4 regions of the Alteromonas sp. ABH2_165 genome follow, and region 4 is predicted to be linked to each of the others. Evidence: predicted binding sites of a transcription regulator. Region 4 holds the regulator's gene; each other region holds the start of a gene.
What was found. The regulator sigma-54, encoded in region 4, starts transcription at its own class of promoters, with help from an activator protein. The targets are predictions, from matches to a motif close to GTTGGCACGNNNNTNGNNT.
Positions count from the first base shown of each region.

Region 1: glnA (glutamate--ammonia ligase) is a predicted target of sigma-54. The motif match lies at 1,210-1,228, and genes of this name have one in related genera.
Region 2: ACXAFQ_RS01535 (flagellar hook-length control protein FliK) is a predicted target of sigma-54. The motif match lies at 1,039-1,057, and genes of this name have one in related genera.
Region 3: ACXAFQ_RS19170 (FimV/HubP family polar landmark protein) is a predicted target of sigma-54. The motif match lies at 1,390-1,408, and genes of this name have one in related genera.

Region 1 covers NZ_JBSWWF010000004.1:148,998-151,205, reverse strand. Annotated here, with positions in the region: gene typA (translational GTPase TypA) at 1-516, opposite strand, end outside; gene glnA (glutamate--ammonia ligase) at 1,299-2,208, shown strand, end outside.
Region 2 covers NZ_JBSWWF010000001.1:358,549-360,756, forward strand. Annotated here, with positions in the region: gene fliI (flagellar protein export ATPase FliI) at 1-549, shown strand, start outside; gene fliJ (flagellar export protein FliJ) at 555-1,004, shown strand; gene ACXAFQ_RS01535 (flagellar hook-length control protein FliK) at 1,142-2,208, shown strand, end outside.
Region 3 covers NZ_JBSWWF010000011.1:51,335-53,542, forward strand. Annotated here, with positions in the region: gene ACXAFQ_RS19170 (FimV/HubP family polar landmark protein) at 1-1,262, opposite strand, end outside; gene ACXAFQ_RS19175 (aspartate-semialdehyde dehydrogenase) at 1,637-2,208, opposite strand, start outside.
Region 4 covers NZ_JBSWWF010000006.1:274,832-277,039, reverse strand. Annotated here, with positions in the region: gene lptB (LPS export ABC transporter ATP-binding protein) at 1-345, shown strand, start outside; gene ACXAFQ_RS13630 (RNA polymerase factor sigma-54) at 436-1,914, shown strand; gene hpf (ribosome hibernation promoting factor) at 1,944-2,208, shown strand, end outside.

The DNA.
Region 1 (2,208 bases), on a different contig from region 4:
ATAAATAACCTGGAAGTCTAACTGTTCGTCAGTCGCACCTAAGTTATCGAACAGGTCGAATACCTGATCCATTACCCAATCAGGGCGCGCACCTGGCTTATCGATTTTGTTGATAACCACGATTGGCTTCAGGCCCTGAGCAAATGCTTTCTGGGTTACAAAGCGTGTCTGTGGCATCGGACCTTCCTGCGCGTCAACCAGAAGCAGTACAGAGTCAGCCATAGACATAACACGCTCTACCTCACCACCGAAATCGGCGTGTCCGGGAGTATCTACGATATTGATGCGGTATTCATTCCAGTTAATGGCGGTGTTTTTCGCCAGAATGGTAATACCACGCTCTTTTTCGATATCGTTAGAGTCCATCACCCGTTCCTGGGCTTCGCCGCGGCTTTCCAGCGTACCGGACTGCTGAAGCAGTTTATCAACCAGCGTAGTCTTACCGTGGTCAACGTGCGCGATAATCGCAATATTTCTTAAATTATTGATATCAGTAGCGTTATTTGCTTCTGTCATGTTTTTAGTCTCGTTTCGGGTGCCTAATCGGGGGGCCAATTCGGAGTGTTTGGTGTACCTGATCTTGCGTAGGCGGGGTAATTTTGGGCGCGATTATATAGGGGATTACTGGTTAATAATAGGGCGGCGTGGCTAAGACGATGATTTATTTTGTCAGATAACTGATTATTTTACGCTCAACTCGCAGGCTCACTCTGCATTAAGCGCCCGTAAAACCCCGGCAATGCCTTAAGTAATGCATTAAGAACTGTAGCACAAACAATCGGGTTCTACCCTGAACGACGGTAAACCTGAACTTTTTCACTGTTCGGACTTCTCGCTCGCGGTCAATCAGTAAACGTACTGAACGCTGCACAATAAGTCATCACAACCATTACGTTCTAAATTATTCCAACGATTTATCGATACCGGTACTAGTATCCGAGTTTGCTTTGTTCTAGTCTAGACGCAGTTTCATTCACCAGCTACTAACTGTTCTTTCAGTATTCTTTTCCTGCCTTCGTATATTTCATCCCGTGGTATAGGTTGACGGTTAAAGTTCACGCTGATGACGGAAGGGTGTTTTGAAACAGTTGAAGGTCTGAAGCGTTACATTTGCACCAAAACAGACATCTCATGCACCAAAATCGTGCATTTGCATTTGTGAATTTATCTGCTACGCCCTGCTAAGCCGCATTCTGGTGCTTAACTACAGCTGGCATGAAAATAGCTTCAGAAATTCCCAATTATTTTGGAGTGAAATTGTTCATTCCACTTTTTAGTATAATAATCCGGAGGACACGATGTCAGTAGAAAAGGCATTAGAGCTCATCAAAGAAAGCGAAGCAAAATTCGTAGATTTACGCTTTACCGACACTAAAGGTAAAGAGCAACACGTTTCGATCCCTGCAGGGTTAGTCGACGATGAGTTCTTCGAAGAAGGTAAAATGTTTGATGGTTCTTCAATTTCTGGTTGGAAACACATCAATGAATCAGACATGATCCTGATGCCAGATGCAGAATCTGTTGTTGTTGACCCGTTTGCAGAAGAAACGCAGGTTAACATCCGTTGTGACATCGTAGAGCCATCTACATTGGAAGGTTACGACCGTGACCCTCGCTCTGTAGCACGCCGCGCTGAAGAATTCCTGAAGTCTACCGGTATCGGTGACACTGCATTCTTCGGTCCTGAGCCAGAATTCTTCCTGTTCGACGACGTTAAATTCCACACTGATATGGCGGGTTCCTTCTTCAAGATCGATTCTGCTGAAGCAAAATGGAATTCAGGCGCAGACTTTGAAGGCGGTAACCTTGCTCACCGTCCAGGCGTGAAAGGCGGTTACTTCCCAGTTCCTCCAGTAGATTCTGCACACGATATCCGTGGCGCAATGTGTCTGGTAATGGAAGAAATGGGTCTGGTAGTTGAAGCTCACCACCACGAAGTTGCAACTGCTGGTCAGAACGAAATCGCTTGTGCTTTCAACACCCTGGTTAAGAAAGCTGACGAAGTTCAAATCTATAAGTATGTTGTTCACAACGTGGCAAATGCATACGGTCAATCTGCGACCTTCATGCCTAAGCCTCTGGTTGGCGACAACGGTTCTGGTATGCACGTTCACCAATCAATCGCTAAAGATGGCAAAAACATCTTCGCAGGTGACAAGTACGCTGGTATGTCTGAAGAAGCACTGTACTACATCGGTGGTATCATTA
Region 2 (2,208 bases), on a different contig from region 4:
GCCATGGCACAGCGCGAGATTGCGTTGGCGGTGGGTGAGCCACCGGCAACGAAGGGGTATCCACCCTCGGTGTTCGCAAGGCTGCCTGCTTTGGTAGAACGGGCGGGTAATGGCAGCGAAAATCAAGGCTCGATCACCGCATTTTATACGGTACTGACGGAAGGCGACGATCTTCAAGATCCCATTGCCGATGCGGCGAGGGCAATACTGGACGGTCATGTTGTGTTGTCCCGTTCGTTAGCCGATAGTGGTCACTATCCTGCAATCGATATTGAAGCCTCTATCAGCCGGGTAATGCCGATGGTAACCAGCGACGAACATTTAGAACAAGCCAGACGTATTCGTCAGGTCTACTCAATGTACAAACAAAACCGTGATCTCATTTCCATTGGTGCGTATGCCAAAGGTTCAGACCCGCGTATCGATTTGGCCATTCGTGCCGAACCTGCAATTAACGCTTTCCTGCAGCAAGGTATGAAGAATATTCTGCCTTACAGTGAGTGCCTTCAAGGCATGACTGCCTTGGCGGGTGGGTTAGGTAAAGGGTAACAGCCATGAGTCAACTTGATTTAGTCGCTAAGTTTGAACTGGAAAAGGAACAGAAGGCGGCGCAGCAATTTCAGCTCGCGCAGCAGCATGTTACCCAGCAACGTCAAAAGTTAAGTAGCCTGCAGCAATATCGGTTGGATTATTTGCGTCAAATTCAGGCCACTGGCAAGAGTGGTGTGGGCGCGAAAGCGTATCATCAACATCTTTCGTTTGTGGGTAAACTGGATAAAGCCTGCCAACAGCAAATGAACCTTATCTCTCAGGCTACCGTGGTGGCCGATCAGCGTAAACGTGCCTGGCTGGAACAGCAAAAGCGTCGGAAAGCCGTGGATATGTTAATCGATAAAAAAGCCCTTGAAGCCCGTCAAAAAGAATCTCGCCTGGAACAAATCATGAGTGATGAGTTCGCTTCACAAAAATTCTATAGAAATCAGTTGTCCAAGTCAGGTTACTAACAATTTTTCAAGTAAATTTCATAGTAATTAAACAATTGGAACAGGATTTGAATAGTCTTTTCCGTGACGAAAAATAACCCACCCAATTTACTGTTTTTTGACGAAAACACACAGTCTGCGGGAAGAGGATTGAGATTATGATGCAACAAGTTGCCACGCAACGTTCAGATATTGCCGCTCTGCCAGTCGATATAGAATCATCGACAGTAAGTGCGGATTCTTCAAGCCAAAATCAGGCTTTTGAAGAGGTATTTACGCAAGCGACTCAATCCCCGCCTGTGCGTGAGAACAAGCCACGGGAAAAGAACGCAGATGACATTACGGTTAATCGTTCGGTTAAACGTGACACACCGGTTGAGAAAAAGGTGGAAGAGCAATCTCGCCGTGGTGATAGCAATGAAGCGCAGTCGCAGTCTGAACAGTCAGCCAATGAGGTCACTACCAGGAAAACCCAAAGTAGTGGCAATGGAAATAATGGCGAAAATGCAGCGGATGTCGACACCGAACACGATGACGCCTTGTTGGCTCAGGGTGAAGAGGCAATTGAGGAGAGCACGGAAGACATCCAACCTGATATCGACATACAGCCTGACTGGTTGGCTTTTGTCGATGCCATCCGCAAGCTTAACAGTGGTGACGAAACCGCGGCTGAGCAAGACATTGTAATAGATGCTTCTGGCGGGGGCGACGTTATTGTTGATGACCCAGCCTTGTCCACCGATGTTGTCTCGCCGGATACCGACCTTGAAGCACTCATCGCGAGTTTAAAAGGCACAGTTCAAACTGACGTCGAAAATACTGCAAGTACAGATAAAAACGCCGAATTAGCCGCCTTGGTCGAAGCGTTGAATGAAGCCGTGAAAAAGCTCATGGCCAGTGAAGAAAACGGCGAGCAGCCGGGCAAGGCCGACGACGTTGTGACTGACGACGTAATGAAAATGGCGGCCTCACTGCTTGCAAGCCTGTCAAAAAATGGCAGCAAAGATCTAAACCGGATTGCTGAAAGTCTTGCTGACGGCGAGACTTCTGCTGAAGCAGACATCATCGTCACCGACGCAGAGTTACTGGTATCACTGATAAAAAGTGAACTTGGCGAAAACACAGAAGAGCAGCCGAGCGGCAAAGAAGCAGATAAAAACGCAACTGATGGCGGCAGCGCGGCATTACCCCTGGTGCCGGCAAACGATTTGATGAAAAATCTGGC
Region 3 (2,208 bases), on a different contig from region 4:
TCAGGTGTTTCTTCATCGCCGGATAAGTCGATGCCATCCATTTCATCGGTTTCTGGCACCAACGAATCATCGGCTAACAAATCATCGTCAAACAGGCTGTCGAGTTCGTCCTGCCCTAATTCGGAATTTCCGTCTTCAAACGCAAAGTCCTCTTCAGGCACCAGCATGTCATCGTCAAGATCGGCAAAACTCTCTAAATCGTCATCGAGCGACTCTTCCAATTCGTTAGAGAGCACGTCATCGAGGAGTTCATCATCATTGAAAAGCTCATCGTCGGACAATTCTGGCGTGTCATCCAGATCAGGAATGATGGCAGCTGAAGCGGCTGCCGCGGCAACAGGTGCGGTATCCGCAGGCGAAACCTGGGCAACAGGTTGCACCGGTTCCACATCGTTGTTTTTCTTGCCACGCTTTAAGAACCAGGCAACTAAACCGCCCACTAGCAACAAGGTAAGTACGCCTGAACCAATGATCAACGACATGGGTTGCATCAGGGTATTCATGAACGAAGCATCTTTTTCAGCCTGTCTTTCGGCTTGTTCCTGCTTCATCATGTCCAGCACTTGCATCAATTGGCTGGTTTGCGTGTCCATTTTACTCTGAACATCACCTTCGACCTGATTTCGCAAAGAGGCCAGATCTTCATTCACTTGTTCGACACGATCGTACAGCTTGCGGTTTTCATCCAGAATCGCCTGCACACTATCGAGGGAGGCTGCAAATTGTTGACGAAGCTCATCAAACTGCTCAGTTTGCTGACTGTCAAGGCGGGTGATCTTATCTTCAATCGCACTGCGGGTGGTGGTGAGGTCTTCTTGATTAACCAGTGGTACCGGCGGTTTGATGTTATTCGTACTGCTGCCCGGGCGATTTTCCATGCGGGCAAAATTGTCGTCATCTTGCTCGGCACGCATTTTCGCGCGCTCAGGGTCGATGCGGGCAATATAACGCTCTGATGGTAATTGCAGCATGGCGCCATTTACCAGCAGATTGAGATTTTGCTGTTCGAAGGCATCGGGATTAAGTTCATAAATCCCAATCATCACCTGGTAGACAGAGAGGTTCTTGTTTTGTTTGTAGCGGTTGGCAATACGCCACAGCGTATCGTTATCATCGATGGGGCCATACACATTGCCGGAATACTGACTGGTGGCATTTTTTGGCCCACGGATCGGCATTTGCCGTTCCTGCGCGTCACTGAATCCCGGCGCGGCTGCCAGTAACAATAAAAAAATTAGCAAGCCCGTAACATGCGATTTCATAGCGTTCCTATATGCCCTCAAGCGTACACCGGAAGAGATATTCCAGTTGGCCAGGCCAGGTGGTGTAACCAGTACACGGACAAGCCGGCACACCGCTGCCTGTTATTCTTATAATGTCAGAGCTCGTTTGCTCGTAACGTGCCAGTCCGACTGGCGAGTCAGAAAACCGTCACTATCAGAAATATTCCTGTAGATTCACAATTTTATGCAAACTTCAATCCATGATGATAATTTGCACTTAACAGTTACCAAAACTATAAACCAGTTAACGGTAACTATCTAGAAAAACGCAAATTTCAGTGCAGACACGTTAATTTGCTTTAGAAAGGTTATCGGCAGGCCGGCGCAGAAGTTTACCCCTGCGCCGGTTTGACTTACAGGTAGTCTTTTATAAGGGTTTCAGCAATTTGCACGCTGTTAGTGGCAGCACCTTTGCGCACATTGTCCGATACCACCCACAGGTTCAGTCCGTTGGGGTGAGAAATATCATCGCGAATGCGCCCTACGTGCACCCAGTCGTTGCCGCTGGCACTGCTTACCTGAGTCGGAAATTCTTCACGGGCATCGTACACCTTCACGCCAGGGGCATCGGCAAGCAACTGCTTCACCTGCAGCGCATCTACTGGCATACGTGTTTCTAAATGAATGGCTTCTCCGTGGCCATAAAATACCGGCACGCGCACTGCCGTGGCATTGACCAACACGTCACTGTCACCCAGGATTTTCTGGGTTTCCCACACCATTTTCATTTCTTCTTTGGTGTAGTCGTTGTCCATGAAGGCATCGATTTGCGGTATGGCGTTAAATGCGATCTGGCGGCTGAAGGCTTCCGGCGTGATAGGACGGGTATTCAGCAGATTGGCCGTTTGGAGTGCCAGTTCTTCCATGGCTTTCTTGCCACCACCCGATACCGACTGATAAGTACACACGTTAATGCGCTCGATAC
Region 4 (2,208 bases):
AACCATATACGTAATAGTACAGGTATGAGTTTGTCGGGTGGTGAACGCCGCCGGGTTGAGATTGCCAGAGCCTTAGCAGCTAACCCACAATTTATTTTGCTTGATGAACCCTTTGCCGGAGTTGATCCAATTTCGGTTAATGATATAAAGAAGATCATTCAACATTTAAGAGACAGAGGTATAGGCATCCTGATTACCGATCACAACGTAAGGGAAACCCTTGATGTTTGTGAAGAAGCCTATATCGTCAGTCATGGAGAACTGATTGCTCAGGGCACCGCAGAACAGGTATTAAGTAATCAAAAAGTTCGAGATGTATACCTAGGTGAGCAATTCAGGCTATAGTTAAGTTATCGGGCATAACAAACCGCAATTTAAGAATAATAAATCGCCGTTTTAGCCAGATACTTTTTGCAGAGTTAATATAAGACGTAGATGAAACCATCTTTACAGCTAAAATTTAGTCAACAACTGACAATGACGCCGCAACTTCAGCAGGCGATCAAACTATTGCAGTTGTCGACGCTGGATTTACAACAGGAAATTCAGGAAGCACTGGATTCTAATCCGCTGCTGGAAGTGGACGACAGTTCAGACAACGATGTTGTTGAGAAGAATAATCTCGATAACGACGACAGCATGCCTGAATCTGCGTCAGCCTCGGAAAGCATGGATACCGGCGAAGCGCTGGAAAAAAATGACCTGCCCGATGAACTCCCTCTCGACAGCACCTGGGACGAATACATTTCTGCGTCTTCTGCGCCTGCCCCCGGTCCTGCCGGCGGTGATGACGAGCAAATATTCCAAGGTGAAACCACCGAAAATATTCAAGACCATCTGCTTTGGCAGATGCGCCTAACGCCTTTCTCAGACATCGACCGCGCTATCGCGCTGGCCATCATCGACTCGATTGATGAATCGGGTTACCTCACTGTTACCGTGGAAGACATTCTGCAAAGCGTGAACAGTGAAGACATGGAAGAGCCGGTAGAAGAAGATGAAGTGGAATGCGTACTCAAGCGCATCCAATTGTTCGACCCAATCGGTTCTGGCTCGCGTACACCGCAAGAATGTTTGTTGGTGCAATTAACGCAATACGCCCCCGATACCCCTTGGCTGGAAGAAGCCAGATTACTGTTAAGAGAGCACGCCGATTTACTTGGCAGCAAAGATTACCGTACGCTGATGCGGAAAACGCGCCTGAAAGAAGACCAGCTTCGTGAAGCTATGCGTCTACTGCAAACGCTGAATCCGCGTCCGGGTAGTGCACTTATCACTAAGGAACCAGAATACGTTATTCCAGACGTTTCTGTGGCGAAGAAAAACGGCCGTTGGGTAGTAGAACTCAACCCAGACAGCCTGCCGAAGTTAAGTGTTAACCAACAATACGCCGCAATGAGCCGTAAGGCCCGCAATAGCAGCGATTCACAATTTATTCGCTCTCATATGCAGGAAGCGAAATGGTTTATCAAGAGCCTTGAAAGCCGTAACGACACCCTGCTTAAAGTAGCGAACTGCATTGTTCAGCAACAAATGGGCTTTTTTGAGCATGGCCCTGAAATGATGAAACCAATGGTGCTGAACGATGTCGCAGAAATGGTAGATATGCATGAATCAACCATTTCCCGGGTTACCACCCAGAAGTACATGCATACGCCTCGAGGCATTTTTGAGTTGAAGTACTTCTTCTCAAGCCACGTGGCCACAGAGTCCGGTGGTGAGTGTTCATCCACAGCGATTCGCGCACTGATTAAAAAGCTGGTTGCGGCTGAAAAGCCAAGCAAACCGCTGAGCGACAGCAAGATTGCTTCGTTGTTGGCCGATCAAGGCATCATGGTTGCCCGGCGAACAATAGCAAAGTACCGGGAGTCCCTATCGATCCCGCCGTCTAACCAACGCAAAAGCCTCATTTAATGGGCTGCTCAAAATAAGGAAGACGAAATATGCAAATAAACCTTACTGGTCATCATGTTGAGATCACAGATTCTTTGCGTACCTATGTCGATACGAAATTCAGTAAACTAGAACGTCACTTCGACCACATATCGAATGTGCACGTAATTTTGAATGTCGAAAAACTTAATCAGAAAGCAGAAGCAACGGTTTTCCTCAGTGGCGCAGAGGTTTTTGCCTCTTCCGAAAATCAGGACATGTACGCAGCTATCGACAGCATGGTAGATAAGCTCGACCGGCAGGTTCTGAAACACA